Regions from separate parts of the Mixta hanseatica genome, predicted to be linked through region 2. Evidence: predicted binding sites of a transcription regulator. Region 2 holds the regulator's gene; the other holds the start of a gene.
What was found. Region 2 encodes LexA, which represses DNA repair genes until DNA is damaged. Its sites were predicted from a motif close to TNCTGTATGTACATACAGNA; they were not measured.
Positions count from the first base shown of each region.

Region 1: a site for LexA is predicted at 9,957-9,976, ahead of K6958_RS21365 (DNA translocase FtsK 4TM domain-containing protein). Genes of this name have one in related genera too.

Region 1 is NZ_CP082904.1:1,588,797-1,604,692, forward strand. Features, by position in the region: gene clpS (ATP-dependent Clp protease adapter ClpS) at 196-516, shown strand; gene clpA (ATP-dependent Clp protease ATP-binding subunit ClpA) at 573-2,849, shown strand; gene infA (translation initiation factor IF-1) at 3,012-3,230, opposite strand; gene aat (leucyl/phenylalanyl-tRNA--protein transferase) at 3,535-4,257, opposite strand; gene cydC (heme ABC transporter ATP-binding protein/permease CydC) at 4,291-6,021, opposite strand; gene cydD (heme ABC transporter permease/ATP-binding protein CydD) at 6,021-7,787, opposite strand; gene trxB (thioredoxin-disulfide reductase) at 7,933-8,901, opposite strand; gene K6958_RS07730 (hypothetical protein) at 8,916-9,158, opposite strand; gene lrp (leucine-responsive transcriptional regulator Lrp) at 9,424-9,918, shown strand; gene K6958_RS21365 (DNA translocase FtsK 4TM domain-containing protein) at 10,037-13,696, shown strand; gene lolA (outer membrane lipoprotein periplasmic chaperone LolA) at 13,887-14,498, shown strand; gene K6958_RS07750 (replication-associated recombination protein A) at 14,506-15,849, shown strand.
Region 2 is NZ_CP082904.1:3,901,704-3,917,599, reverse strand. Features, by position in the region: gene K6958_RS18600 (hypothetical protein) at 1-97, opposite strand, end outside; gene ubiC (chorismate lyase) at 390-917, shown strand; gene ubiA (4-hydroxybenzoate octaprenyltransferase) at 967-1,800, shown strand; gene plsB (glycerol-3-phosphate 1-O-acyltransferase PlsB) at 1,876-4,299, opposite strand; gene K6958_RS18580 (diacylglycerol kinase) at 4,428-4,796, shown strand; gene lexA (transcriptional repressor LexA) at 4,902-5,510, shown strand; gene dinF (MATE family efflux transporter DinF) at 5,612-6,934, shown strand; gene K6958_RS18565 (CsbD family protein) at 7,156-7,368, shown strand; gene zur (zinc uptake transcriptional repressor Zur) at 7,455-7,970, opposite strand; gene K6958_RS18555 (conjugal transfer protein TraF) at 8,472-9,746, shown strand; gene dusA (tRNA dihydrouridine(20/20a) synthase DusA) at 10,107-11,153, shown strand; gene K6958_RS18545 (quinone oxidoreductase) at 11,481-12,464, opposite strand; gene dnaB (replicative DNA helicase) at 12,562-13,968, shown strand; gene K6958_RS18535 (amino acid aminotransferase) at 14,247-15,446, shown strand; gene K6958_RS18530 (secondary thiamine-phosphate synthase enzyme YjbQ) at 15,518-15,896, shown strand, end outside.

The DNA.
Region 1 (15,896 bases), 2.0 Mb from region 2:
ATCGGCCGGTTCAGGCATTGATAAAATCGCTAAACTTTGAGGTAGTTAACGCTATTGCCAAATTTGTGATAGCGGTCGCGCCTGTAGCCCAACGGATATTTTTCACCCGCGCGAAGCCGGATGGCGCGCGTGTTACACTGTTAATATGGCATGCGGCTTTCGTGCCAGTGCGCAACACAGAATCGACGGAACATTATGGGAAACACTAACGACTGGCTTAACTTTGAACATCTTGCAGAAGAGAAACTGCGCGAAGGTCTCAAGCCGCCTTCGATGTATAAAGTTATACTCAACAATGACGATTACACTCCTATGGAATTTGTTATTGACGTTCTGCAAAAGTTCTTTTCTTATGATATTGAGCGTGCAACGCAACTGATGCTCAAAGTGCATTATCAGGGCAAAGCGATTTGCGGCGTCTTTACTGCCGAAGTGGCGGAAACCAAAGTGGCGCTGGTGAATCGCTACGCGAAAGAACATGAGCATCCGTTGCTGTGTACGCTGGAAAAAGCCTGATCGGCATTGTGCTATTCCGGCATGAACCGTAGGGCGATAATTGGGGGAGGTGCCTAATGCTCAATCAAGAACTGGAACTCAGTTTAAACATGGCTTTCGCCAGAGCGCGTGAGCACCGTCATGAATTTATGACCGTCGAGCATCTGTTGCTGGCTTTGCTCAGCAACCCGTCGGCCAGAGAGGCACTGGAAGCCTGTACGGTGGATATAGTGGCTCTGCGGCAAGAGCTCGAAGCCTTCATCGAACAAACCACGCCGGTGCTGCCGGTAACGGAAGAAGAACGCGATACGCAACCGACGCTCAGCTTCCAGCGTGTGTTGCAGCGTGCGGTTTTCCACGTTCAGTCGTCCGGACGCAGCGAAGTGTCTGGCGCAAACGTGCTGGTGGCTATTTTTAGCGAGCAGGAGTCGCAGGCGGCTTATCTGCTGCGCAAGCATGAAGTTAGCCGACTTGATGTGGTGAACTTCATTTCTCACGGTACGCGTAAAGATGAACCGGGCCAGTCGCAGGGGCCGGAAAATCAAATTAATGAAGAGCAAGCAGGCGGGGAGGAACGTATGGAAAACTTCACCACCAATCTTAACCAGCTTGCTCGCGTTGGCGGGATCGATCCGCTGATCGGCCGCGACAAAGAGCTGGAGCGTACCGTTCAGGTGCTATGCCGTCGCCGTAAAAATAACCCGCTGCTGGTGGGGGAATCAGGCGTCGGTAAAACCGCTATCGCTGAAGGTCTCGCCTGGCGCATTGTGCAGGGCGACGTGCCGGAAATCATTAAAGACTGCACCATCTATTCACTGGATATTGGTTCGCTGCTGGCCGGCACCAAGTACCGTGGCGACTTTGAAAAGCGTTTCAAGGCGCTGTTAAAACAGCTGGAGCAGGATGAGAACAGTATTCTGTTTATTGATGAGATCCATACCATTATCGGCGCGGGCGCGGCTTCCGGCGGCCAGGTCGATGCGGCTAATCTGATCAAACCGTTGCTGTCGAGTGGGCGCATCCGCGTGATGGGGTCCACCACCTATCAGGAATTCAGCAATATCTTTGAAAAGGATCGTGCGCTGGCGCGCCGTTTCCAGAAAATCGATATTACTGAGCCGAGCGTCGATGAAACGGTACAGATCCTTAACGGACTGAAGCCGAAGTATGAAGCGCATCACGATGTACGCTACACCGCGAAGGCCGTACGCGCCGCGGTTGAGCTGGCGGTGAAATATATCAACGATCGTCATCTGCCTGATAAGGCGATTGACGTCATTGATGAAGCGGGCGCCCGTAGCCGGTTAATGCCGGTCAGCAAGCGCAAGAAAACCGTTAACGTGGCGGATATCGAGTCGGTAGTGGCGCGTATCGCCCGTATTCCGGAAAAAAGCGTTTCCGCTACCGATCGCGATACGCTGAAAAACCTCGGCGAACGCCTGAAAATGCTGGTATTCGGTCAGGATAATGCAATTGAAGCCTTAACCGAAGCAATCAAAATGAGCCGCGCCGGTCTGGGACATGAGCGTAAGCCGGTGGGATCTTTCCTGTTTGCCGGCCCGACCGGGGTAGGTAAAACCGAGGTGACGGTACAGCTGGCGAAGGCGCTGGGCATTGAGCTGCTGCGTTTTGATATGTCCGAGTATATGGAACGTCACACCGTAAGCCGGCTAATTGGTGCGCCTCCGGGCTACGTTGGTTTTGACCAGGGCGGTTTGCTGACCGATGCGGTGATCAAGCATCCGCATGCGGTTGTGCTGCTGGATGAGATCGAGAAAGCGCACCCGGATGTCTTTAACCTGCTGCTGCAGGTGATGGATAACGGCATGCTGACCGATAACAACGGCCGCAAGGCGGACTTCCGCAACGTGGTGCTGGTGATGACCACCAACGCCGGCGTGCGTGAAACCGAGCGTAAATCTATTGGTCTGATCCATCAGGATAACAGCACCGATGCGATGGAAGAGATCAAAAAGATCTTTACGCCGGAGTTCCGTAACCGCCTTGATAATATTATCTGGTTCGGTCATCTTTCCGCTGAGGTTATTCATCAGGTGGTGGATAAATTCATCGTGGAATTGCAGGCCCAGCTGGATGCGAAAGGCGTGTCACTGGAAGTCAGCGACGAAGCGCGTGAATGGCTGGCGGAAAAAGGGTATGACAAAGCGATGGGCGCACGTCCGATGGCGCGTACCGTGCAGGAAAACCTGAAAAAACCGTTAGCCAACGAACTGCTATTTGGTTCGCTGGTGGATGGCGGATCGGTGTCGGTCACGCTGGATAAAGAGAAAAACCAGCTTGCCTATCATTTCGTCAGCGCCGAGAAGCGCAAAACGGAAGGTACGGTACACTAAGCAGCCCGTCAGAAAAGCACAAGGCCGGAGAAATCCGGCCTTTTTTTATCTGGGCATCGTTAACAGCCAGGTACGCCTTATGGCAGTACAAAAGCAAAAGGCCAGATAATCTGGCCTTTATTATTAGTCAGGCGTTAATCTTCTCATTAACGCACAACCTTATTAACGACTACGGAAGACAATGCGGCCTTTGCTCAGGTCGTACGGGGTCAGCTCAACAGTGACTTTGTCGCCCGTCAGGATGCGGATGTAGTTTTTGCGCATTTTACCGGAGATATGAGCGGTAACCACGTGTCCGTTTTCTAATTCCACGCGGAACATGGTGTTAGGTAACGTATCAAGTACGGTACCCTGCATTTCAATATTGTCTTCTTTGGCCATCGAATCCTCTGGGTGGACTTCCAAGTTTTGAATCGGCAAGATAATGCCGAATTCCACGAATTATGTAAAGAATTGTTGGTTATTATACCAACGCCCGCATGCACCTGTAGCGCAGCATACAGGCATAACTTTCGTCGTCTGATGACAGTGACGTTAGCGAGGGGGAATAGCGGCTAAGAATCTGTTAACCGGCCACAGCCAGAAACAGTTCTGAAGATGCGTGGTGATTCCCAGCCTGGTAATTCCGATGCGCTTACGCAATAGACGGACGACATACCAAACTTTCCTATTATACCACTATTCCTCACCGTTGCGTGTAAAACATCGGCTCGGGGGAAAAAAGCGTATCGGTCACCCAGCAAGTTTCGCTCACCGAGGCGGTAGCCAGGCGGCTTAGCGCCAGTAAATAATCGACACGGGCAATTTCTTTGGCGCCGAGCGATGCGGTATGCGGGTTAAGCACCTGACAGTCAATCAGCTGCCCGCCATGTCGGGCAAAGTGTTGGCAGAACACCAGCAGCGCGGTTTTCGACGCGTTTTCGCTGCGGCTGAACATCGACTCGCCGCAAAAAATCTGCCCCAGCGCCAGACCATACATTCCCCCGACCAGCTCCTGATCGCGCCAGACTTCGATCGAATGCGCATGACCCAGATCGTACAGTCGCCACCAGGCGCGCTTAACCTCCGGGGTGATCCAGGTGCCTTCGTCACGATCGCTGGCGCAGCCTTCGATCACCTCAGCAAAAGCGCGATTCATGGTCACGCGATAGGGCGAGCGGCGGTGAAACCGCTTCATGCTGCGGCTGCAATGAAAGCCATCGGGCAGGAGGACCGCACGCGGATCGGGCGACCACCACAAAATAGGATCCCCCGGCGAAAACCAGGGGAAAATGCCGCGATAATAGGCATTTAGCAGACGTGCAGGGCTCAGGTCGCCGCCCATCGCCAGCAGACCATTAGGTTCACGCAGCGCCATTTCCGGCGGCGGAAAGTTAAGCGATTCGCGTGACAGCTGAATCAGTCGCATCTTTCGAAAGCCCCGCAGTCTCAGAAGCTATGACTATAGCGTAAACCGCTGCTGAAAATGCCAGTAGCGTCCGCCTTTTGTGATTAATTCCGCATGCGTTCCCTGCTCGATAATTTCTCCCTGATCCATCACGTAGATCCGATCGACCTTATCCAGCCCCTGCAGACGATGCGTCACCATGATCACCGTTTTGTCGGCGGTAACCCGCGCCAGCAGGGCGAGAATATGCTGTTCCGTCTCCGCATCCAGACCTTCGGTCGGTTCATCAAGCAGCATGATTGGTCCATTGTGCAGCAGCGCCCGGGCAATTGCCAGACGGCGTAATTCACCGCCGGAAAGCTGACGGCCGCCTTCACCCAGCCAGGCGTTAAGCCCTTCGCCCGCCAGCAATTTCTCCAGTCCCACCTGCGCCAACATCACGCTCAGGGCTTCATCGCTGCTGCCCGGCGCGGCCAGCAATAAATTATCGCGCAGCGTCTGGTTAAACAGATGCACCCGCTGACTGACTACGCTAATCGTCGCGCGCAAAGCAGGTTCACTCCACTGGCGCAGCGGCATGCCCTGCAGCCAGATCTCGCCATGCTGCGTATCCCATGCGCGCGTCAGCAGCTGTAGCAATGTGCTTTTGCCGCAGCCGGTCGGGCCGAGCAGCGCAACGGTTTCGCCGACGTTAACCGTGAGCGTCAGGCGCTGCAGGGCAGGGGAAACCGCGTCCGGATAAGAAAAGGTGACCGCTTTTAACGCCAGCGTCCCGGGAGCAGGAATATCAGCGCGTTGCCCGGCTGGAAACTGCACGGCAGGCGTTTGTTCGATAATCTCACTGACGCGTTCAGCGGAGGCGAAAACCTGTCCAAGATGCTGGAACGCGGTACCCACCGGCGCTAACGCTTCGAATGCCGCCAGGCTGCAAAAAACCAGCAGGGCGATGAGCGCGCCGGGCTGCGGCCAGTCGCCTACGCCGCCGGCGCTAAGCCAAAGCAGCAGGGTAACCGTCGCACCGCTAATCAGCAGCAGCAGAGCCTGCGACAGGCCCGTCAGGCTTGCCTGCCTGCGCTGCGCCTGCTGCCAGCGCTGCTCTACCGTATCCAGTTGTGAACGCCACTCTTCAACGCTGCCATACAGCGAAAGCTCAGCCTGCGCCTGTAGCCAGTGGGTCAGCTGCAGGCGGTAGCGCGCCCGCTCGACGGTAATAATTTCGCCGGATGGTCGCCCGGCGCGATAAAACAGCGGCGGAAGCAGCAGCAGCGTCAGCAGCATACTGGCGCCCAGCGTCAGCGCCAACGACACATCCAGCCAGCACAATCCCAGAGTGACCACTACGATCGCCACCAGCGCGCCGCAGAGCGGCGAAATAACCCGTAAATAGAGATGATCGAGCGTATCGACATCGGCAACAAAACGGTTCAGTAAATCGCCCTGACGCAGATGGCTAAGCCCGGCGGGCGCGAGCGGCAGCAGGCGGCTAAAGGTAAATACGCGCAGATGTTGCAGTACGCGAAACGTCCCGTCATGACTGACCAGGCGTTCAAAATAGCGGGCGACAGTGCGAATAATCGCCGCGCCGCGCACGCCCGCCGCAGGCAGCATATAGTTAAAGCTGTAAAGCCCGGCGCTGCCTGCCAACGAGGAGGCCGCCAGAAACCAGCCAGAGAGCGTTAGCAGTCCCGTGCTGGCCAGCAGCGTAACAATAGCCAGTATCACGCCGATAAGCAGACGCCAGCTATGACGGCGATAGAGACGCAGAAAAGGTCGTAGTTTGGCCATCAGGCGATATCTCCCTGACGATGGGTCAGCAGGGTGGCGAACGGCCCCGGCTGACAGGTAAGCTGTTGCCAGCTGCCGCGTTGAATAATCTGGCCTGCGCGCATCACCCAGATTTCATCCCACTGCCCCAGCTCATTCAACTGGTGCGTTACCAACAACGTGGTTTGTTGCTGCGATGCGGCCAGCAGCGCCCGCATCACATGCTGTTCACTGCGTGCATCCAGGCTGGCGCCTGGTTCATCCAGCAGGAGCAGCTGACAGGGTTTTAGCAACGCCCGCGCCACGGCAATGCGCTGTGCCTGGCCCACCGACAAGCCCATAGCCCAATCGCCCGTTTCGCTATCCAGCCCCTGCGGCAGTTGGGAAATAAACTCATCGACGCCGGCTAATGCGAGAACGTCCTGTAAACGCGCCGCAGAAACCTGCTGGCCATTAAGAATATTTTCGCGCACCGAGCGCGCCGGCAGATGCGGATTTTGCCCTACCCAGGCAACCTGCTGATGCCAGCCGCGACGTTGTAGATCGCGCAGCTCATGACCGTTGATTCGTAACGAGCCCTGATAGGGCAAAAAGCCCAGCAGCACATTGATGAGCGAACTTTTTCCTGCGCCGCTTTGGCCCACTAACGCTACCCGCTGGCCTGGCGATAAAGTAAAATCGAGCGGCCCCGCGAGCAGGACGCCGTTCGGCGCCATAATTTTTAATTCGCTGGCCTCAATCTGCAACGGCAGATCGGGTGAGGGCGCCGGTTTATCTTCTGCCGCCGCCGGTTGCGGCGAGGAGAGGAAAGTCTCCAGCGCATCGGCCGCGCCTATCGCCTGGGCTTTGGCATGATAAAAGGCGCCGAGATCGCGCAGCGGCTGAAAGAATTCCGGCGCCAGAATTAACGCCAGGAAGCCAGCGAAAAGCGTCACCTGGGTGCCATAATGACCAAAATTGAGCTCGCCCAGATAGGAGAAGCCGAAATAGACGGCAACAATGGCGATAGAGATTGACGCGAAAAATTCCAGCACCGCCGACGACAGAAAGGCTAGCCTGAGCACTTCCATGGTGCGCTGGCGAAAATCCTCCGAGGCGGCAGCGATCGACCGCGCTTCCGCCGCGCCGCGATGAAACAGCCGCAGCGTATCCAGGCCGCGCAGCCGATCGAGAAAGTCGCCGCTCAGCCGCGCCAGCGCCAGAAAATTACGCCGGTTGGCATCGGCGGCGCCCATGCCCACCAGCGCCATAAACAGCGGGATAAGCGGGGCCGTGGCCAACAGAATCAAGCCGGCGGCCCAGTTTACCGGAAATACTACCAACAGAATCAGGCCGGGGATCAGCACGGATAAGGTCATCTGCGGCAGATAGCGAGCATAATAGTCCTGCATCTCTTCGATCTGCTCCAGCAGCAGGCTTGCCCAGTTGCCGACGGGCTTTTCCTGAATCCAGGCGGGGCCAAGCTGCTGTAAACGGTCAAGCACCTGTTTGCGCAGGGTGCGCCGTATCTGTTCTCCCGCCCGATAGCCCGCCTGTTCGCGCAGCCAGCTGAGCAGGGCGCGCGCCATAAAACAGAGCAGCAGCAGGCCCATTGACGAGAGCCACCGATCGCGCGGCTGCTGCTCGCTGATCAGCTGGTGCATCAGGGTAGCCAACAGCCATGCCTGCGCAATAATCAACAGGGCGCTGATCACGCCCAGCAGCGTCGAAAGGGTGGTCCAGGGGCGGGCGTACAGGCGTTGCTGACGCAGCCAGCGTGTGAGTTGGTGTTGACGTTTCTTTTCCATCCGGGGCCGTTTCACAAGAAAAACAGGCTGGCCGATATCGCCAGGGGATCTGCCAGTAGAGGCGCAGGCAATGTAGCATGGCAGAAAGAAAAAAGGCGACAGTTGAACTGTCGCCTCAGAAAAATAAGATCAGTTAATTAACAAGTTACTTATCGTTTTTAACCAGGCCGTCTAAATAGCGTTCCGCATCCAACGCGGCCATACAGCCGGTACCGGCGGAAGTGATCGCCTGACGATAGGTATGATCCATTACGTCGCCGGCGGCAAACACGCCCGGGATGCTGGTTTGGGTGGCGTTACCCTGCAAACCTGACTGCACTTTGATGTAGCCATTTTCCAGTTCCAGCTGACCGGCGAAAATAGCGGTGTTCGGGCTGTGGCCGATAGCGATAAACAGACCCGCTACGTCCAGCTCTTCCGTCAGCTCGCTGTTCTGCGTGCCGCGCAGACGTACGCCGGTCACGCCCATCTGGTCGCCCAGCACCTCATCCAGCTCGCGTTCGGTATGCAGCACAATATTGCCGCTGCTGACTTTTTCCATCAGACGATTGATCAGGATTTTCTCGGCGCGGAAGGTATCGCGACGGTGAATCAAGTGAACTTCAGAAGCGATATTCGACAGGTAAAGCGCCTCTTCAACGGCCGTATTGCCGCCGCCGACCACGGCAACTTTCTGCTTACGATAAAAGAAACCGTCACAGGTTGCGCAGGCGGAAACGCCTTTACCTTTGAACGCCTCTTCAGAAGGCAGGCCCAGGTAGCGAGCGGAAGCGCCGGTCGCGATGATCAAGGCGTCGGCAGTATATTCGCCGCTATCGCCCACCAGACGGAACGGACGGTTTTGCAAATCGACCGTATGGATATGATCGAAAATGATCTCGGTATTAAATTTCACCGCATGTTCATGCATGCGTTCCATTAGCAGCGGACCAGTTAGATCGTTAGGATCGCCAGGCCAGTTCTCAACGTCGGTAGTGGTAGTTAGCTGGCCGCCTTTTTCCAGGCCGGTAATCATTACCGGATTCAGGTTAGCGCGTGCAGCGTAGACGGCTGCGGTATAGCCCGCCGGACCAGAGCCCAGAATAAGCAATTTACTGTGTTTGGCCGTGCCCATGAGATCCTCATTAGTTAACTGGCAACATGGAGCAAGATTGTAGGGAATTTAACGCCGCAAAAAAAGCGTTCTGCGCTTTTGTTAGCAATTGATGCAACAGGTTTTACCGATAGCGCGGGAGCAGGCGGAACAAGGGCGCTGAAAAACGCCCGTAGAAAATAAATTGCAGGCAAAACGCGCAAAATAACCGGTGAAAAATGGCGATGCCCGCTAAGGGCTGGCATGTTCTCCTGATTTTCAATGTTTTGCTTTGACAATCGCCTGCGCTTTTGCGAAAACATTGTGGGAAGCAGAGAATATTTGGGCTATGTAAACAGAGTTTCGTACCAGCTTTTGCGTACAACGCCGAATAAACTCAGTCTGTCATTCGTAATGACGCATGGTGTGGACAGACAGCATGCGTCATGCGGATGGGCGCTGCAATAGCAACAGGCTCTATGTCTTCACTGACGAAAGACCCTGCACAGTGATTTTGTTCAGGGTATGGCAGGTAAAGGGAAGGAATGAAGAGAGACAATAATAATGGTAGACAATAAAAAACGCCCCGGAAAAGACCTCGACAGAATCGACAGAAATATCCTGAATGAGCTGCAGAAGGATGGTCGTATTTCTAACGTGGAGCTTTCAAAACGCGTTGGCTTATCGCCCACGCCGTGCCTTGAACGCGTACGCCGCCTGGAACGTCAGGGCTTTATTCTTGGCTATACCGCGTTGCTCAATCCTCACTATCTTGATGCGTCGCTGCTGGTCTTCGTTGAGATTACTCTGAATCGCGGTGCGCCTGATGTGTTTGAACAATTTAACGCCGCTGTGCAAAAACTTGAGGAAACTCAAGAGTGTCACCTCGTTTCCGGTGATTTTGACTACCTGCTGAAAACGCGTGTGCCTGACATGTCCGCCTACCGTAAACTGCTGGGCGAAACCTTGCTGCGCCTGCCAGGCGTTAACGATACGCGCACTTATGTGGTGATGGAAGAAGTCAAACAGAGTAACCGGTTGGTTATTAAGACGCGATAACACAGGACAGGTGCAAAACCTGGTGGTATTCGATACACTCCTGTGAATTCATACAGGCACAGCGTCGGTTAGCCCGGCGCTGTTTCCTTCATAGTTTACAGGTACCTGGAGAGTTCTCTTGAGCCAGGAATATACAGAAGATAAAGAAGTGTCCCTTAAGCCGCTTAGTAGTGGTCGCCGTCTGCTCGAAGCGTTGCTGATCCTTGTCGCGCTATTCGCTGTCTATTTGATGGTGGCGCTGGTTAGTTTTAATCCTTCCGATCCCAGTTGGTCTCAGACCGCCTGGCATGAACCCATCCATAATCTGGGCGGCAATGTCGGCGCCTGGCTGGCCGATACGTTACTGTTTATTTTTGGCGTGATGGCGTACGCCATTCCGCCAGTGATCCTCGGCCTGTGCTGGATAACCTTCCGCCAGCGCGATCGCCAGGATTACATTGACTATTTCGCCGTCGGCCTGCGGCTGATCGGCGTGCTGGCGCTGGTGGTGACCACTTGTGGCCTCGCCGCGCTGAACGCTGATGATATCTGGTATTTCGCCTCTGGCGGCGTTATCGGCAGCCTGGTCAGTAACGCGATGGCGCCCTGGCTGAGCGGTGCTGGCGGGACGCTGGCTTTGCTGTGTCTGTGGGCGGCGGGATTAACCCTGTATACCGGTTGGTCCTGGCTGACCATCGCCGAGAAAATCGGCGCGGTGGTAATGGGCGTGCTGACCTTTGCCAGCAACCGCTCGCGCGCTGACGAAGCCTGGTACGAAGAGGATGACGAACATCCGGCGCCCACCATTAAACGGGCGGTTCAGCTGGATGATGAGGACGATGATATTCTGCTGGCGCCGCCGCGTAAGCTACAGACCGTTGAAGATGACGTAGAAAAGGCGGAAGTCGATCCTCTGTTGGCTAAAACGCCAGTTGTCGCCAGCGCCGCGGCCGCTCAGCCTACCGCTGCCTCGGCGCCTGTGCAACCTCAGGCGGCCGCTCAGTCGTTAGCCGCGCCTGCCGCCGCGCCGCAGGCAACTGGCGCGCCGAAGCCAACAGAGCAGCGGAACAATGCGCCGACAGGCGATAGCACAGCCGCGCTGGCCGCTTCTCCTGCCGCCGCCCAAACCGAGAGCGCCACACCGCCGCTTTACCGCTTTGAAATGCCGCCGCAATCCAGTGTTGCTTTCACACCGGCAGAAGAGGATGACGGCCCGCAAATGGGTAACTGGCAAGAGGCGACAACCTCCTCGTCAGCGCCGGGCGCTGCCGCAGCCGTCACTGCCGCCGCAACCGCTGCGCAAACCGGCGGCGCTCCCTTTATGCCGGCCAGCGTGCCTGAAGAGATTAATCCGCAGATTAAACAGGGCATCGGGCCTGAACTGCCGCGTCCGAAACCGGTTAAGTTGCCTACGCGCCGTGAACTCGCGTCCTGGGGCATTAAGCTGCCGTCTCAACGCCTGGCGGAAGAGAAAGCTAAGCAGGAAGCACAGCAGCAGGCTGCGCCTCAGCCTGATGATGAACAGTCCACTGTCGAAGACGAAAATCAGTTACGCGATGCTTTTATGGCGCAGCAGCAGGCGCGCTATGGCGCTGATTATGCCGTTGAAGAAGATGAACATGCCCAACAGCAGGAGCAGGCGGCACTGGCGCAACAGTTCGCGCAGCAGCAGCAGCAGCGCTACGCGCATGTTGAAGCGGCGGCACCGGACGCATCGCAAGCTACGCCCGCGGAACAGCGCTATCAGCCGGATGAAGCGGTGACGCCTGCGGCGCCTGACGTTCATCAGCAGGCTACTCAGGTTCAGCAGCGTTATGTTCAGCCCACGCAGCCCGATGTCACCTGGCAGCATCAGCCGCAGCCGAGCACGGCGCCAGTGGCTGAGGTTCATCCGCAGGAGGCCGTCACGCCGCCGCGTGATGTTCCAGCCTTTACCCTCGATCCTGCTGCCGCCTTTGATTTCTCGCCGATGGAAGATCTGATCGATGAGGGCCCCAGCGAGCCGCTGTTTACCATTGCCGCTACGCCTGAGCCGGACATGCCGGTAACGGAACCGCAGTGGCAGCAGCCGACGCCAGAGCCGCGCTATGCCGCTCAGCCGACGGATGTCCCAGCGCCGCAGATGCTGCAGCCTGTCGAGCCGGTTCAACGCGCCGCCGAGCCGCCTGCGACTCAATGGCAAAACAGCGCATCGTCCGCCTTTACGCCGGCGGCGGCCGAAGCCGCGCCACAGCCTGAAAGCAACGAATCACTGGCGGATAGCCTGATTCATCCGTTCCTGATGCGACATGAACAGCCAACCTATAAACCGACAACGCCGTTGCCGACGCTCGATCTGCTGACCTCGCCGCCTGCGGAAGAGGAGCCGGTTGATATGTTTGCGCTGGAGCAGACTGCCCGTCTGGTTGAGGCGCGTCTGGCGGATTATCGGGTTAAAGCGGAAGTCGTCGGCATTTCGCCTGGCCCGGTTATTACCCGTTTCGAGCTGGATTTAGCCCCGGGCGTAAAGGCCGCGCGTATCTCTAATTTGTCACGCGATCTGGCCCGTTCGCTTTCCGCGGTGGCAGTGCGCGTGGTTGAGGTGATCCCTGGTAAACCTTATGTCGGCCTTGAGCTGCCGAATAAGCATCGCCAGACCGTTTACCTGCGTGAGGTGCTCGACTGCGCCAGCTTCCGTGATAATCCGTCGCCGCTTTCGGTGGTGCTGGGGAAAGATATCGCGGGTCAGCCGGTGGTGGCCGATCTGGCCAAAATGCCTCACCTGCTGGTTGCGGGTACTACCGGTTCCGGTAAATCGGTCGGCGTGAACGCGATGATCATCAGCATGCTGTATAAAGCGACGCCGGAGCAGGTGCGCTTTATTATGATCGATCCGAAAATGTTGGAGCTCTCCGTTTATGAAGGGATTCCACATCTGCTGACGGAAGTGGTCACCGACATGAAAGATGCGGCGAACGCGCTGCGCTGGAGCGTTGGCGAGATGGAGCGCCGTTATAAATTAATGTCGGCGCTCGGCGTACGTAATCTGGCGGGCTACAACGAGAAAATCGAACAGGCGGAAGCGATGGGACGTCCTATCCCGGATCCATTCTGGAAGCCGGGCGACAGTATGGATACGCTGCCCCCGACTCTGGAGAAACTGCCGTATATCGTAGTTATGGTCGATGAGTTTGCCGATCTGATGATGGCGGTAGGCAAAAAAGTGGAAGAGCTGATCGCTCGTTTGGCCCAGAAGGCGCGTGCGGCAGGGATCCACCTGGTGCTGGCGACGCAGCGTCCGTCGGTTGATGTGATTACCGGCCTGATTAAGGCTAACATTCCGACACGTATCGCCTTTACCGTATCCAGCAAAATCGACTCCCGTACTATTCTTGATCAGGGTGGCGCTGAATCGCTGTTGGGCATGGGCGATATGCTCTATATGCCGCCCAACTCTTCGATTCCGGTGCGTGTGCACGGGGCCTTTGTGCGCGATCAGGAAGTGCATGCGGTCGTGCAGGACTGGAAAGCGCGTGGTCGACCGCAGTATATTGAAAGCATTACCGCGGGCGAAGAAGGTGACGGCGGCGGTCTGGGTCTGGATGGCGGCGACGAAGAGCTGGATCCGCTGTTCGATCAGGCAGTGGCGTTTGTTGTGGAAAAACGTCGCGCCTCTATCTCCGGCGTTCAGCGTCAGTTCCGTATCGGCTATAACCGCGCGGCGCGTATTATTGAGCAGATGGAAGTGCAGGCTATCGTCTCTCCGCCTGGGCATAATGGTAACCGTGAGGTTCTGGCACCGCCGCCGCACGAAATGTAATAAAATGGGGTTTGCGCTGTCAAAGGTTAGACGGGCCGGAATTTTACCGGCCCGTTGTTTATTTAAGCATCAGAAGCGGTGAGCCGCGTCGCTTTCAGTATTTTCTCCTGTCAGGAAGCGAATTGTCAGTCTAATTTGTAATAAGGCCGCCTGATGCGGAATATAACGACTTAAAAAGGAATCGGTAGTCATGAAAAAATTAGTACTTGCTTGCGGTTTACTTTCAGCGTTGACCTCCGCCAGCGCGCTGGCCGATGCTTCCAGTGAATTACAGCAGCGTCTGGACAAAGTCAGCAGCTTCCACGCCAGCTTTAACCAGAAGGTTACCGACAGCAGCGGATCGAATGTGCAGGAAGGCGAAGGGGAGCTGTGGGTAAAACGTCCCAACCTGTTTAACTGGCATATGACCGCGCCGGATGAGAGCGTTATTATTTCAGACGGTAAAACCCTGTGGTTTTACAATCCTTTTGTTGAACAGGTCAGTGCCACCTGGCTGAACAGCGCCACCAGCAATACGCCTTTTATGCTGATTGCCCGTAATCAGCGCAGCGACTGGCAGCAGTACAATGTGAAACAGCAGGGCGATAATTTTGAACTGACGCCGAAAACCGATGCCGGCAACCTGAAACAGTTTATGATTAACGTTTCCGGTAATGGCACCATCAATCAGTTCAGCGCCATCGAGCAGGATGGCCAGCGCAGCAGCTACGTGTTGAAAAGCCAGAACAACGGACCGGTTAGCGCGGATAAATTCACCTTTACGCCTCCGAAAGGGGTGACGGTAGACGATCAACGTCAGTGAGGTTGAGTTGAGTAATCTCTCCCTTGATTTTTCTTCCGAACAGTTCCAACCGTTGGCCGCGCGTATGCGGCCAACCACGCTGGAACAGTATATCGGACAGCAACATCTGCTGGCCCCCGATAAGCCGTTAACGCGCGCTATCGAAGCGGGCCACCTTCATTCAATGATTCTGTGGGGGCCGCCCGGCACCGGTAAAACCACGCTCGCCGAGCTGATTGGCCGTTACGGCAATGCGGACGTTGAGCGCATCTCGGCCGTGACCTCCGGCATTAAAGAGATCCGCGAGGCGATCGAACGCGCGCGACAGAACCGCCAGGCAGGCCGCCGCACCATTCTGTTTGTTGACGAGGTGCATCGCTTCAATAAAAGTCAACAGGATGCGTTTTTACCCCATATTGAAGATGGCACCATTACCTTTATTGGCGCGACGACGGAAAACCCCTCTTTTGAACTCAACTCCGCGCTGTTATCGCGCGCGCGCGTCTACCTGCTGAAATCCCTGACCGTCGAAGATATCGAAACGGTATTGCAGCAGGCGCTAACCGATAAAGAACGCGGACTGGGCAAGGAAAATATCGTCCTGCCTGAATCCACCCGGCGGATGATTGCCGAGCTGGTTAACGGCGATGCGCGCCGGGCGCTGAATACGCTGGAAATGATGGCCGATATGGCTGAAAGCGATGCGCAGGGTAAGCGGGAATTAACGCCTCAGCTGTTAAATGCGGTTTCCGGCGAACGTGCGGCGCGCTTTGATAATAAAGGCGATCGCTATTACGATTTGATTTCCGCGCTGCATAAATCGGTGCGCGGTTCTGCGCCCGACGCGGCGCTTTACTGGTATGCCCGCATCATTACTGCCGGTGGCGATCCGCTGTATGTCGCGCGTCGTCTACTGGCCATCGCTTCAGAAGATGTTGGCAATGCCGATCCGCGCGCCATGCAGGTTGCGATCGCCGCATGGGATTGCTTTACCCGCGTCGGCCCGGCGGAGGGCGAACGCGCCATCGCTCAGGCGATTGTTTATCTGGCCTGCGCGCCGAAAAGCAACGCGGTCTATACCGCCTTTAAAGCGGCGATGCGCGATGCGCGTGAAAAACCTGACTTCGACGTACCGGAGCATCTGCGTAACGCGCCGACTAAATTAATGAAAGAGATGGGGCTGGGCAAGGCGTATCGCTATGCGCACGACGAGCCGAATGCCTACGCCGCCGGCGAAGACTATTTCCCCGCCGAAATGGCGCAAACGCGTTACTATCAGCCCACCAGCCGCGGGCTGGAAGGGAAAATTGGCGAAAAGCTCGCCTGGCTTGCGGAACAGGATCAAAATAGCCCGACAAAACGCTACCGCTAGTCCAGACGTTGCGGTAAGGTTAGCGCTCAGCCAGGTGGGCCCTGAAG
Region 2 (15,896 bases):
CCGGAGAGCGGGTATTTCTAAAAAGTTGCCGGGCCTGAAAATCCAGCGTACCGGGTTGTTCAACGACACAATATCCTGGCGCAACATGATGCTTCATGCCTCCATCCTCCGTTGATGTTATGTAGTTTTATCGCCTTAATAATAGGTATAACAAAAAGAATATAAAACAATATCCTGATAATTATGGCTAACGTTGCAAGCATATTATCGATTTTGCCATGAATATCCTCCTATGAAAACCAGACCTTAAGCCAGACTTAAAGCGAGGAAAATGATGCGGTAAAAGATGCATTGCCCTCTGTTTTCCATGCTGTTTTTCTGCTGCATTGCGTGTTCTGCGCAAGGCTCTGCGCTACACTATGGCACCTGTTTTTTACCGGAGATGCCGTATGTCCGATAACGCGCTTTCCCTGCTGCGCGCCATTGCCTGGCTTCCCACTTCATCGCCTGCACTGTCGGCGCCTCTGCTTGACTGGCTGCTGGAAGAAGACTCAATGACGAAGCGCTTTGAGCGCCACTGCCGGAAAGTTACCGTACAGCCTCAGTTTGAAGGTTTCGTTACCGCTGACGATATCGCTGAAGAGCTGCCGTTTTTGCCGCTGGAACCGCGTTACTGGCTGCGCGAAATCATCTTATCGGGTGACGGCGTTCCCTGGCTGGCTGGTCGCACGGTAGTGCCGGAATCGACGCTGGAGGGACCGGAAATGATGCTCAGCCAGTTGGGCAGCCGCCCGCTGGGACGTTATCTCTTCTCCTCTTCCACGCTCACGCGCGACTTTATCGATCCGGGTATCTCTGACGCGCTGTGGGGTCGTCGCTCACGCCTGCGCTTATCAGGCAAGCCGCTGTTATTGACCGAACTGTTTTTACCCGCTGCGCCGCTTTATCAAAGCTTGTCTGGAGAATCATGTGAGTAATAGAGAAAAAGGGCTGACGCGCAGTAAGCTACAGGCTTACAGCCGTTTAATGCGCATTGATAAGCCGATCGGATCGCTGCTGCTACTGTGGCCGACATTATGGGCGCTGTGGCTGGCGGGCGAAGCCGTGCCGCCGTTGCAGGTGCTGATGGTGTTTGTGCTGGGCGTCTTTTTTATGCGCGCGGCGGGATGCGTGGTGAATGATTTTGCCGATCGTAAAATTGATGGGCACGTCAAGCGCACGCAGATGCGTCCTCTGGCCAGCGGTGAGGTAAGTGAAAAAGAGGCGAAAGTGCTGTTTGTGGCGCTGGCGCTGATTTCGTTCGCGCTGGTGCTGACGATGAATGCCATCACCATTTGGCTGTCGTTCGCCGGGCTGGCGCTGGCCTGGATCTACCCTTTTATGAAGCGCTATACCCATCTGCCGCAGGTGGTGCTGGGCGCCGCTTTCGGCTGGGCTATCCCGATGGGCTGGGCGGCGGTAAGCGGCCACGTGCCGCTAAACGGCTGGCTGCTGTTTCTCGCCAATATTTGCTGGACCGTGGCCTACGATACGCAGTATGCGATGGTGGATCGGGATGACGATCTCAAGATTGGCGTAAAGTCGACGGCTATTCTGTTTGGGCGCTTTGATAAGTTGATTATTGGTCTGTTGCAGCTCTCTACGCTGCTGCTGCTGGTGATCGTAGGTCAGCGCATGAACCTGGACGGTGCGTTTTACTGGTCGCTGCTGCTGGCCGCCGCGCTGTTTGTACATCAGCAGAAACTGATCGCTGAACGCCAGCGCGAACGCTGTTTTCAGGCCTTCCTCAATAATAACTATGTGGGACTGGTGATCTTTATCGGTATCGTTCTGAATATGCCGCCGTTCAGCCAGTGGTAGCCAACCTGGCTGCAAACAGCACTAATAAAAAGCGGGCGCCACTGGCGCCCGCTCTGTTTTATGCGTCAGCCCGTTTTAAGCAGGCGTAACGGCATTTTCAATGGTCTGGCGCACATCGCTGGTAATCAACTCTGCCAGCATATGATAGGTATTCTGCGTCTGTTCCAGCGCAGCATCGCCGGTATCGCTGATATAGCCTTCATCGCGTAGCGTCAGCACCAGCGTGGAGAACACCGCCTTGTCGAAAAACTCCGGCGCGTTAATGCCGTGCAGCACCGACAGACGCTGAGCCAGCGTGCGGCTCTCTTTCTCCAGCGAACCGCGGTTAATCGCAGGATTAGCGCTAAGAATAGAGAAGGTGATGGCATAGCGCTGCAGCGTTTCACGCATACCCGCAGCCAGCAGTTGCAACGTACGGAAACGTACCGCATTCAGGCGCATCACATCATTTTCGATGACGATCAGCTGCTGACGCGCCAGCTCGGCCACCAGCTGTTGCAGCAGCTGCGGCAGTTCTTCTTTCTCCCAACGCAGGAACAGCTCGCTTTTCAGCAGTGGGTAAAGCACAGAGACCTGACGCAGCAGCTCGGCGGCGGAGATTTCGCGATGCTGCTGCACAATAGCGGCAATCAGCGACGGCATCACCAGCATGTGATGCACATTATTGCGATAGTAAGTCATCAGCACCGCCTGTTCGCGCGGCAGGATAATGATATCGCCAATGTTGTCTTTTTCCGTCTCGAACTTGTTCATGTTCAGCGCGTGTTCCAGCAGCGCTTCCGCCGTCATATCCGGCACGGTCGCATCTGGCGAATAGGGCACATGCCGCAGCAGATCGAGATAGCACTCCAGCTGCTCGATCAGCTGTTCACGGGTCAGGGAACGCTGACGTGAAGCAAGCAGCGCGGTAACGCACAGGTTCATGGCGTTGGCGGCCCCGGCGTTATTAATGCGCACCATAATCTGCTGAGCGATATCGTTCACCGCTGGCGTCAGCCATTGCGGACGCTGCGCCACGATCGGATCGATCGAATCACGCCACTCCGGCACTTGCTTGTTCAGGTAGTTAACCAGCGGCAGCGGCTCGCCAAAGTTTACGTAGCCCTGACCAAGGTTGCGCAGCTTGCTCAGGCCACGCAGCATTTGCATAAAGCCTTCTTTCTCTTTAGCCGCGCCGCGCAGCTCTTTCGCGTAGGTGCCTACTTCCATCACGTGTTCATAGCCGATATAAACCGGCACCACAGTAATCGGACGGTTGCCGCCGCGCAGCATCGCCTGAATCGTCATCGCCAGCGTACCGGTTTTCGGATCGAGCAGACGACCGGTGCGTGATCGCCCGCCTTCAACAAAATATTCAACCGAGTATCCACGGCTGAACAGCTCGCCGAGATATTCGCGGAATACCGTAGAGTAAAGCTTGTTGCCCTTAAAGGTACGGCGAATAAAGAACGCGCCGAGACGACGGAAAATCGGTCCGGCCGGCCAGAAGTTAAGGTTGATGCCCGCCGCGATATGCGGCGGCACCAGACCCTGATGATAAAGTACGTAGGAGAGCAGCAGGTAATCCATATGGCTGCGATGGCAGGGCACGTAAACCAGCCCGTGGCCATCCAGCGCCAACTGACGAATGCGTTCGCCGCCGCTGACGTTAATGCCCTGATAGATTTTGCTCCATGTCCAGCCGATCACGCGGTCGGTAAGACGAATCATCTCATAGGAAAAATCTGCGGCGATCTCTTCCATCAGCTCGATGGCGTTCTGCTGCGCTTTCTCCTGAGAGATTTTCTTGCTGCGCGCCTCGTCTTCTACCGCTTTGGCGATCGCTTTCGACTGCAGCAGTTTATTAAACAGATCGTGGCGCACCGGCAGACGCGGGCCTACCGCGGCCAGACGCTGACGGGCAAAATGAATACGCGCCACACGCGCCAGCTTCTGCGCAATGGTTTTATCCGTGCCGTGCTCCGTCGCCATACGACGCAGAGAAACCATCGGCGAGAAACGCACAAAGCTATCGCGCCCCAGCCACAGTACGGCAAAAAACTTCTGTACGCCGTTCAGTTCGCGTAGATGAGGGGTTTGTTCGCCCTGCACCTCACGCCCCGGCGCACGGCCGAACATCACCGAAACCGGTACCATCTGTACATCGAGATCGGGGTTGTTACGGTGCAAATCGAGGTAGTCGTGGAACAGCTTCACGGATTCCTGATTCGGCACGAAATAGGGGAAAACGCGCGGCCCGTCATGAATAAAGACGTGACGCGGCAGCAGGGCGCCGTCTATCTCCAGCGGCTCCAGTGGATCGGGCAGATCGTGCAGACGGCACTGGGTGCGCAGCGCAAGGAGATCGGCCTTTGAATCATAAGGCAATACATACATAATGGGGCGCGAGGTATCGAGTCCCAGTTCCGCTACCGGATCGCCCGGAATCGCCTTACTCTTAACTAAAAATGTAAGTGGTAAATTCAGTAACTTATAATAAAGTTTACGCCAACCTGACATAGACAACATGAAGCCTCTTGTTAGCAAAGCGCCGCAAGCATACCAGAAAGCGCATTGAAGATCTGTGGTGTTGCATTTAGTGCTGCACCCTGACATTGACGTTAAACATTGCAAAGGGTTCCCTGTAGATGGCAAATAACGTAACGGGCCTGATCCGCATCATTAAAGCAGCCGGATATTCGTGGAAAGGCCTGCGGGCAGCCTGGCAACATGAAGCGGCATTTCGCCAGGAAGCGATACTGACGCTGGCAGCGGTGATTATCGCCTGCTGGCTTGACGTCGATGCCATAACGCGCGTTTTGCTTATTGGCTCCGTGTTTCTCATTATTATCGTCGAGATCCTTAACAGCGCTATCGAAGCGGTGGTGGACCGCATCGGCAGCGAGTTTCATCCGCTGGCCGGCCGTGCCAAAGATATGGGTTCTGCGGCGGTGCTGCTCAGCATCATACTGGCCCTTTTTGTTTGGGTAACCCTGTTATGGCCTTATTTACGATAAAGTTTCCATAATAGATAAAGAGTTGTTTTTTACACAGCTTCCGGTTTCCATTCCACTAATACCTGTATATACTCACAGCGACTGTATAAACAACCAGGGGGCGGGATGAAAACCTTAACGGCTCGGCAGCAGCAGGTTTATGACCTGATTCGCGATCACATTAATCAGACAGGTATGCCGCCAACGCGCGCGGAAATCGCCGCCCAGTTAGGCTTTCGCTCCCCTAACGCCGCAGAGGAACACCTGAAAGCCCTGGCGCGTAAAGGCGTCATTGAAATGGTGTCCGGCGCTTCACGCGGTATCCGCCTGATGGCGGAAGAAGAAAACGGTCTGCCGTTGATTGGTCGTGTCGCCGCCGGCGAACCGTTGCTGGCGCAGGAGCATATTGAAAGCCGTTTCCAGGTCGACCCTAACCTGTTCAAACCCCACGCTGACTTTCTGCTGCGCGTTAGCGGTATGTCGATGAAAGATATCGGCATTGTAGATGGCGACCTGCTGGCGGTGCATAAAACGCAGGATGTGCGTAACGGCCAGGTGGTCGTAGCACGCATTGATGATGAAGTCACTGTTAAACGCCTGAAGCGTCAGGGCAATACCGTGCAGCTGCTGCCGGAAAACCATGATTTCCAGCCGATTGTCGTCGATCTGCAGCAGCAGACGCTGACTATCGAAGGTCTGGCCGTTGGCGTTATTCGTAACGGCGACTGGCTGTAATGACTCTGTGGCGGCCTGCTGGCCGCCGCTCGCTTCCCCTTTAGCTTTTGTTCCGGCGATAACCGCTGTGGCCTGTCGCCATATTTTTTCTGCGGATTGCCATGCACTTCTTCTCTGCGACCGATAAACACCTCTGGCGGCTGGCGCTGCCTATGATCCTCTCAAACATTACCGTACCGCTGCTGGGCCTGGTAGATACTGCCGTTATTGGCCATCTTGATAGCCCTGTCTATCTTGGCGGCGTAGCCGTAGGCACCACCGCGACCAGCTTTCTTTTTATGCTGCTGCTTTTCTTGCGCATGAGCACTACCGGGCTGACCGCACAGGCGTTCGGCGCGGGAGATAAACCAGCGCTGGCTCGCGCGTTGATGCAACCTTTAGCGATTGCGGTTATCGCCGGTATCGCCTTTATTCTGTTGCGGGGGCCGTTAAGCGCTTTGGCTGCGCAGGTTGTCGGCGGCAGTCCGGCAGTGCTGGAGCAGGCGCAGCGTTTTATTGCTATACGCTGGCTCAGCGCGCCTGCCTCGCTGGCTAATCTGGTCATCCTCGGCTGGCTGTTGGGCGTGCAGTATGCGCGGGCGCCGGTTATCCTGCTGATTGTCGGTAATCTGGTCAATATCCTGCTCGATTTATGGTTTGTTATTGGCCTTGGCTGGGGCGTGACTGGCGCGGCGGCGGCGACCGCCATCGCTGGGACGGTTTCGTTGCTGGTGGGGCTGGTTTTAGTCTGGCATGTGCTGCGCCTGCGGCAGATCAGCTTTGCGCACCTTAAAGAGGGATTGAAGGGCGATGTGCGGCGGTTGCTGCGTTTAAACCGCGATATCATGCTACGTTCGCTGCTGTTGCAGCTGTGCTTTGCCTCGATCACGATTTTAGGGGCGCGCATGGGCAGCGAGATTGTGGCGGTAAATGCCGTGCTGCTGATGTTTCTTACCTTTACCGCCTATGCGCTGGATGGCTTTGCCTATGCGGTTGAGGCGGTTTCGGGCGAAGCCTTCGGCGCACGCGATAACAGCAAGCTACGGCGTGTATGGCTTGCCGCCTGCCGCCAGGCGGGGCTGGTCGCGCTGCTGTTTGCCTTAGGATATGCGCAGTGGGGAAGGGAGATTGTCGCTATGTTGACCTCTTTGCCGCAGCTGCAGGCGCTGGCGAATCACTACCTGCCGTGGCAGATGCTGTTACCCGTGGTGGGCGTTTGGTGTTATTTACTGGATGGCATGTTTATTGGCGCCACGCGCGGACGTGAAATGCGCAACAGTATGGCATTGGCGGCGCTGGGCTTCGGCCTGACGTTATTAACCGTGCCGCTATTGGGCAATCACGGGCTATGGCTGGCTATCAGCGTTTTCTTACTGCTGCGTGGATTGACACTGGGATGGGTATGGCATCGTTATCAGCGGCGTGGCGATTGGTTCACGCTTTGACACATTTTATACGGCTACGCTTATTCACTGAATTCGCTGGTTTTTCAGCATAGCCGACACTTTTTACGCCGCTTTATTAGTTCATATCTCTATGTTTTTAAGCAAAACCACCGGTTTCTACTATTATTAAAAGTGTAAGACACAGGGAAACAGCGTTCTTACGGTAACGCAATTTCGCTGTTAGCCAAAAGCTGTTAACACCTAAGGTAGAGGACAAAATTATGAACAGAGACGAAGCCGGCGGTAACTGGAAACAGTTTAAAGGTAAAATGAAGGAAAAATGGGGCAAGCTGACCGATGACGATATGACCGTCATTGAAGGTAAACGCGATCAGCTGGTCGGTAAAATTCAGGAACGCTACGGCTATGCCAAAGATGAAGCGGAAAAAGAAGTGAGCGATTGGGAAACGAATAACCGCGATTATCGCTGGTAAGCGCATTTTCAGGGTAAGGCTCCTGCCCAGGCACAAGGAACGTGCCGCTCATTTATTTCTCCCGCCTGACTTTTTTCCCCGATTCGCTATCGCCCACGTTTTTTATCCATGATGCTGTGATCGTGCGTACAGTTTTCCGGATGCTGACAGTTTTCCACATCTTTACAGCCAGCACACAGCCCATGCGCCTCTATCACGCTATTACGCAATGAGAATCCGCTCTGCTGAGAAAGCAGCTGGAGAACGGTTTCCACACCCTGCGCATGCTCTTCACTGACGGTGCCGCATCGATCGCAAATCAACATCGCCGAAGTATGCTGCGGCTCTTCGAAATGATGACATACTACGTAGCTGTTATTCGATTCAACGCGATGAATAAAACCCTGCTCCAGCAAAAAATCGAGCGCGCGATAAATGGTCGGCGGTTTGGCCTGCGGCTCAGAGACGCGTAACAGATCGAGCAGGTCATAAGCGCTAATTGCTGTATTCTGTTCAGCCATCAGACGCAGCACCTCCAGACGCTGTGGCGTCAGGCGCACGTTGCGTTGCAGACAGATTTTTTCAGCCTGCGACAAAATCTGTTGTGAAGGCGATACGCTCATAATCTTTCTCCGGGCGATTGAAATGTTATGTTATCACACGCCCGTTATCAGACAAAATGATTGCTAAATCGCCACTATGCTGAGTAACCCGCTCTATCACCGCTAAATACAGATTTTTTCCCAATGCCGCTGAAAAAAGTCGCCTAACGTGCGTTAAATTACCGAAAAACGGCAAATTTCCATCGGCCCTGAAACTTAATGGCCTTTTTATTATCATGCCGATAGCGTCACTAAATCGTTTAGGCCCATAAATAAGCACGGTTCCTGTTTGCAGTAAAAAAAAGATCCAGCTAATGTTCAATCAGGCTTAATAACCGCAGAAAAGCTAAACTGCCAAAAATCATAAAAAACGTTAAGCTGCGGGTTGCTTATAAAAGCAGCAATCCGCTGATAAGCCGGGGAAAAAGGCCTGAGTTCAGGTTAATAAAACAGGCAATTACTGGTCATCATTCACTCAGTGATTTCCTTCTTACTTTCAGCTTATTTGGATGGCGTCTGATAATGGCAAAGAAAAACATTCATTTTTTGAAGCTTTCTCCTGCGGCAGCGTTAATGCCGTTAATCTTTACTTCTTTTTCTTCCCTGGCGGCCGGCAGCTACTTTGATGCACGTAATGATGCGATGGGCGGCACAGGCGTAGCCTCATCCAACTATACTACCGCGCCATTATCTAACCCGGCGCTGCTGACCAAAGGCCGTGCGGAAGATAATGTCAGCGTGATCCTGCCCTCTGTCGGCGTACAGCTCAGCGATAAAGACAATATGGTTGATAAGATCGATGATGTGACTGATACCGTCGATCGTTATCAGGATGTCTTCAATAACTTCGACCCACAGGATTTGTTGACCAATCCTGCCGGTGCGCTTGATATGATTGGCAACGTACGCTCCGCCGCCGGCGATTTAGCTAATCAGCTGCGCGATCTGCGCGGTAACAAGGCCAATGGTTCTGCTGGCGCTGCAATTGTCGTTGCGGTGCCGAATGAAACACTGCCGTTTGCGTTTGTGGCAAAAGCCTACGGTACGGCGCATCTGCAAACCGACGTGGCGCAAAGCGATATCGATTATCTTGATGCCGTAGCCAGGGGGCCGCTCCTTCCTGTGCCGGGCGATCAGTATCGGTTGCGCTCCAGCGCTACCGGCGTGGCGGCGATTGTGGCCGATTACGGTATTGCGGTCGCGCATGAGTTTAAGATTGGTGAACAGGCGGTCTCGGTAGGTATTACGCCAAAGCTGCAGCAGACTCGCCTGTATAACTATCGCGCCTCGGTTTATAACTTCGATAAAGATAAGGTCACCGACAGCGAGTATCGCACCAACGATACCGGCTTTAACCTTGATGCGGGCCTCTCTACCGACGTGGGTGAGAACTGGACCTTTGGTCTGAGCGCGCAAAACCTGATCTCACGCGATATTGAAACGAAAGAGGTGAATGGCTATCGCGATACTTACCAGATTCGTCCGCTGGTGACTGCTGGCGCGGCCTGGCACACCGAAAAGCTGACTGCCAGCCTGGATGTGGATGCCACCCGTACTAAACGCTTTAAATCGCAGGATGATAGCCAGTACGCGGGCGTCGGTGTGGAATATCGCGTTCTTGACTGGTTGCAGCTGCGCGGCGGCTATCACGCTGATATGAAATCTAACGATAGCAACGTTGTTAGCGCCGGTTTTGGCATTTCACCGTTTAACAACCGTGTTCATCTTGATCTGGCGGGCTCAGTCGGGGAAGACGAAACCTGGGGCGCGATGGCGCAGCTGGGCTTCTCTTTCTGATAAAACCACAAGCTGCGCCGGAAACGGCACGCTTTACCTGGCGGGACCACCGTTCTTTTACTGCGGTCCTGCTTCCGCCTGGCTGATGTTATGAGGCCGGGGCAGAGTACTTCAGCACGCAGTGAAACAGCCCGATTCATCGAACTGCCAGGGTATCAGATCAATACTACTTTCAGGCTGCCCGGCGTCCGGCGCGGCTTTCCTGTGCGACGTTCCCTGACGCCCTCAGTACAGCGATAGCGCTATACGTCCTCTACGCGCCTGGCCCAGCGCTATGTTATAATAGGCCATCTTTTATGCTGCTCTTTCCTCCGTTCCTGCCGCAGGCTGGCAGAGAACCGAAACATCAAAAGTTAAAAAATGTCTCAAAACTCAGAATTATCAACGGCCCAGCACGACGGCGCCGCTAAAAATAGCGCGACTTTTTCTTCTCAGCGCTTTTCCATCGCGCCTATGCTCGACTGGACCGATCGCCACTGCCGCTATTTTCATCGTCAGCTAACGCGCAATACACTGCTTTATACCGAAATGGTCACTACCGGTGCCATTATTCATGGCAAAGGCGATTATCTGGCCTATAACGAGGCGGAACATCCGGTTGCCCTGCAGCTGGGCGGCAGCGATCCGGTGGCACTGGCGCAGTGCGCGCAGCTGGCGCAGGCGCGTGGCTACGATGAGATCAACCTGAATGTCGGCTGCCCGTCCGACCGCGTACAGAATGGGCGTTTCGGCGCCTGCCTGATGGGCGAAGCGGCGCTGGTGGCGGATTGCATCAAGGCGATGCGCGATGTGGTTTCTATCCCGGTCACGGTGAAAACGCGCATCGGTATCGACGATCAAGACAGCTATGAATTCCTGTGTGATTTTATCGGTACGGTAGCTCAGCAGGGCGGCTGCGATACCTTTATTATTCATGCGCGTAAAGCCTGGCTTTCCGGCCTTAGCCCGAAGGAAAACCGTGAGATCCCGCCGCTGGACTACCCGCGCGTTTATCAGTTGAAGCGTGATTTTCCCCAGTTGACGATGGCGATCAACGGCGGAGTAAAAACGCTGGAGGAGGCGCAGGAACACCTTCGTCATCTGGACGGCGTTATGATGGGGCGAGAGGCCTACCAGAACCCTGGCCTGCTGGCGCAGGTGGATCGCGTGCTGTTTGGCAGCGCCGCGCCAGATGCCGATCCGGTTGCCGTGGTGCGTGCCATGTACCCGTATATCGAGCAAGAACTGGCGCAGGGAACTTACCTCGGCCATGTCACGCGTCATATGCTGGGTCTGTTCCAGGGCATTCCCGGAGCGCGGCAGTGGCGTCGTTATTTAAGCGAAAACGCGCATAAGCCGGGCGCCGGAATTGAGGTGGTAGAAAAAGCGCTATCGTTGGTCGCAGATAAGATGACGACAGGCGCTTGATTTGTTTCGATTATGTTAAAACCCGTACGGCTGCCGTACGGGTTTTTTTATTGCCTGTTAACGTTAAGCCGCGATAAGAAAACCTTCTCAGGATATTTATCAAGGAGTTAGGTAGACAAATTCAGTCAAGATGAGGCATGGATCACAGAGTAAAGTTTTGCTTTGCCATTTTTCGCAATTAAACATATTTTTTACTTATGAATTCTGCGAGACTCTTTCTCGTTGAGTCGAAATAATTTATCGCCGCTGTACCCTACAACAGCGCGAACTAAAAAAAGCAAAAGGGCTTCCTGCGGGAAGCCCTTATTGTTTTGTACGGCGGCGGCCTCAGGGGATCAACAGGCTGGACCCATGCGTTGCGCGGCTTTCCAGCTGCGTATGGGCGCGCTGCGCCTCGCGTAACGGAAAACGTTGGTTCTCCGGGACTTCCACCTTAATCGCACCGCTGGCAATCATTGAAAAGAGATCGTTACTGGCGCGCTGCAGTTCATCCCGCGTCGTGATATAGCCATTGAGCGAAGGGCGTGTCAGGTAAAGCGAGCCTTTCTGGTTAAGAATCGCCAGATTAACCCCGGTCACCGGGCCGGAGGCGTTGCCGAAGCTCACCATCAGGCCGCGCCGTTGTAAGCACTCAAGCGAGGCTTCCCAGGTCGCCTTGCCCACCGAATCATACACCACGCGGACTTTCTTCCCGTCGGTCAGCTCGCTGACGCGCTGCGCAATATCCTCTTCACGATAGTTGATGGTCGCCCAGGCGCCGCGATCTTTGGCCAGCTGCGCTTTTTCCGCCGAGCCTACCGTGCCGATTAAATGCGCGCCGAGCGCCTTCGCCCACTGACAGGCGATCAGGCCTACGCCGCCCGCTGCGGCGTGAAATAAAAAGATCTCATCCGGCTGCACTTCATAAGTTTGGCGCAGCAGGTAATGCACGGTAAGCCCTTTCAAAAACGAGGCGGCCGCCTGTTCAAAAGAGATGGCATCAGGCAGCAGCGCGACCTTATCCTGATGCACATGATGGATTTCACTGTAGGCGCCCAGCGGGGATTGTGCATACACCACGCGATCGCCGGGTTTTATCGCCGTCACCTTGCTGCCGACCTTGACCACCACGCCGGCGGCCTCGGTGCCGATTCCGGAAGGCAGTTCAGGCACGGGATACAGCCCGGAGCGCACGTAAGTATCGATATAGTTGATGCCGATAGCTTTGTTTTCTACCTGTACCTCGTTTTCCGCGGGATCGGAGGGGTTAAAGTCAACCCATTGCAGCGTTTCCGGGCCGCCATATTCGGCGATTTGAATACGTTTTGCCATTACCACTCCTGTCGGTTTTCCAGTTACGACATGACGTCAAGCAGGCGAAAAACGGGTATACTTGCGCGTCACTCACATATTCGGTATTGCATTCACTATGGCAGGAAATAAACCCACCAACAAATCCAACGAGGTTCGCGATCGCCAGGTAGAAGGGTTGAAATTACCGCCCCATTCGCTGGAAGCGGAACAGTCGGTGCTGGGCGGGTTGATGCTGGACAACGAGCGCTGGGATAACGTCTCAGAGCGCGTGGTGGCCGAAGACTTCTACAGTCGCCCTCATCGTCTGATATTCAGTGAAATGCAGCGTCTGCTGGAAGCCAGCCAGCCCATCGACCTGATTACGCTTTCCGATTCGCTGGAACAGCGCGGCGAGCTGGATATGGTAGGCGGCTTTGCCTACCTGGCCGAGCTGTCAAAAAATACCCCCAGCGCGGCGAACATCAACGCCTACGCCGATATCGTGCGCGAGCGCGCGGTGGTACGCGAGATGATCGCGGTAGCGAACCAGATCGCCGATGCCGGTTACGATCCGCAAGGACGCAGTAGCGAAGATCTGCTGGATTTTGCCGAATCAAACGTCTTTAAAATCGCCGAGCAGCGCGCCAATAAAGATGAAGGCCCGAAAAACATTGAGCAAATCCTTGAAGCGACGGTTTCACGTATCGAGTCGCTTTATCAGAAGCCGCATGACGGCGTAACCGGCGTTGATACCGGCTATCAGGATCTCAATAAAAAAACCGCCGGCCTACAGGGTTCGGACTTGATTATCGTGGCGGCGCGTCCGTCGATGGGTAAAACCACTTTCGCGATGAACCTGTGCGAAAATGCCGCGATGCTGCATGAAAAACCGGTCCTGATTTTTAGTCTGGAGATGCCTAGCGAGCAGATTATGATGCGTATGCTGGCGTCGCTGTCACGCGTGGATCAGACGCGTATTCGTACTGGTCAGCTGGATGATGAAGACTGGGCGCGGATTTCCGGCACCATGGGCGTGCTGCTGGAGAAAAAGAACATCTATATCGATGACTCTTCCGGCCTGACGCCGACGGAAGTGCGCTCACGCGCGCGGCGCATTTTCCGTGAAAATAACGGATTAAGCCTTATCATGATCGACTACCTGCAGCTGATGCGCGTACCGTCGCTTTCCGATAACCGTACGCTGGAGATCGCTGAGATTTCCCGCTCGCTGAAGGCGCTGGCAAAAGAACTGAATGTGCCGGTGGTGGCGCTGTCGCAGCTTAACCGCTCGCTGGAGCAGCGTGCCGATAAACGTCCGGTAAACTCCGATCTGCGTGAATCCGGCTCGATCGAGCAGGATGCCGACCTGATCATGTTTATTTATCGTGACGAGGTGTATCACGAAAACAGCGATCTGAAAGGGATCGCCGAGATCATCATCGGTAAGCAGCGTAATGGCCCAATCGGTACGGTGCGTTTGACCTTTAACGGTCAGTGGTCGCGTTTCGACAATTATGCCGGGCCGCAATACGACGACGAATAACGCGCGTCTTTTGCGCATCCCCGCCAGAGATTGAAAAATTCTGTTGGACATTTGCCGCTTAACTGCGCTTATCTGTAACGATTAATGCATTAAGAGCGGCAAACCTTCCCCGCTATTCCAGACAGGCATGTCGCCCGCCGACGTCAGGCCTACTTATTGAATCTGTTTTATATGACATTGTAGGTAACGCTAAAGACGACCGATTATTATGATAAATCCCGGTCCCGGCGTTATGAGATTTGATCTGATAAACGACACTATCACTATGGAGATTTACCGTGTTTCAGAAAGTTGATGCCTACGCTGGCGATCCGATTCTTACATTAATGGAGACCTTCAGGCAGGATCCGCGCCCGCATAAGGTTAACCTGAGCATTGGCCTCTATTACAACGAGCAGGGCATTATCCCGCAGCTGCAGGCGGTAGCCGAAGCGGAAGCGCGCCTGAATGCCCAGCCGCAGCAGGCATCACTCTATCTGCCGATGGACGGGCTGGTCAGCTACCGCCAGGCGATTGCCCCTCTGCTGTTTGGCGCGCAGCACGCGGCGCTGCAGGCAAAACGCATCGCGACGATTCAAACCGTGGGCGGCTCCGGCGCGCTGAAAGTCGGGGCTGATTTCCTGAAGCGCTATTTTCCGCAGTCACAGGTGTGGGTAAGCGATCCGACCTGGGAAAACCATGTGGCGATCTTTGCGGGTGCCGGTTTTGAGGTACATACCTATCCCTGGTATGACGCGCAAACGCATGGGGTTAAGTTCGATGATTTCCTGGCCACGCTGAAGACGCTTCCTGCTCAGAGCGTAGTACTGCTGCATCCCTGCTGCCATAACCCAACCGGCGCCGATCTGACGGACGCGCAGTGGGATCGCGTAGTGGAAGTGCTGCAGGCGCAGCAGCTCATTCCTTTCCTTGATATTGCCTATCAGGGCTTCGGTGCCGGTATGGAAGAGGATGCGTACGCTATCCGCGCCATCGCCGCCGCCGGTATTTCTGCGCTTGTCAGCAACTCTTTTTCAAAAATCTTCTCGCTGTATGGCGAGCGCGTCGGTGGGCTATCGGTCGTCTGTGCGGATGCGGAAGAGGCGGCGCGCGTTCAGGGGCAACTGAAAGCCACGGTGCGTCGTAACTACTCTTCACCGCCAAACTTTGGCGCTCAGGTTGTGGCCTGCGTACTGAATGATGATGCGCTGAAGGCCAACTGGCTGGCAGAAGTGGAGGCGATGCGCCTGCGGATTCTGGATATGCGCCAGGCACTGGTTACCGCCCTCAGCGCCGCGCTGCCGGGCAAGAATTTTGACTACCTGCTGAAACAGCGCGGTATGTTCAGCTACACCGGACTGAGCGCCCAACAGGTCGATCGCCTGCGTGAAGAATTTGGTATTTACCTGATTCACAGCGGACGTATGTGCGTAGCGGGCCTGAATGGCAACAACGTTCATCAGGTCGCGGAAGCCTTCGCGGCAGTAAATAATTTTTAATCTTTGCAGGTTTACCTTTGCGCCACATGCTGCACACTTAACGAAGTCTTTTAAAAAAGGAGTGTGGCGTTATGTGGCATCAACAGACCCTGGCGCTGGGCGCGAAAGCGCGCGGCTTTCACCTGGTTACCGATGAAATTGTTGAGCAATTGCCGGTGCTACGTGAAATTAATACCGGGCTGCTGCATCTGTTGCTACAGCATACCTCCGCGTCTCTGACGTTAAATGAGAATTGCGATCCCACGGTGCGCAGCGATATGGAGCAGCACTTTATGCGTCACGTGCCGGAAAGCGCGCCTTATCAGCATGACTACGAAGGCGCGGATGATATGCCGGCGCATATTAAATCTTCATTGCTTGGCGTTTCGCTACTGCTGCCGGTTAACCGCGGGCGTCTGGTGTTAGGCACATGGCAGGGGATCTGGCTGGGAGAGCATCGCATACACGGCG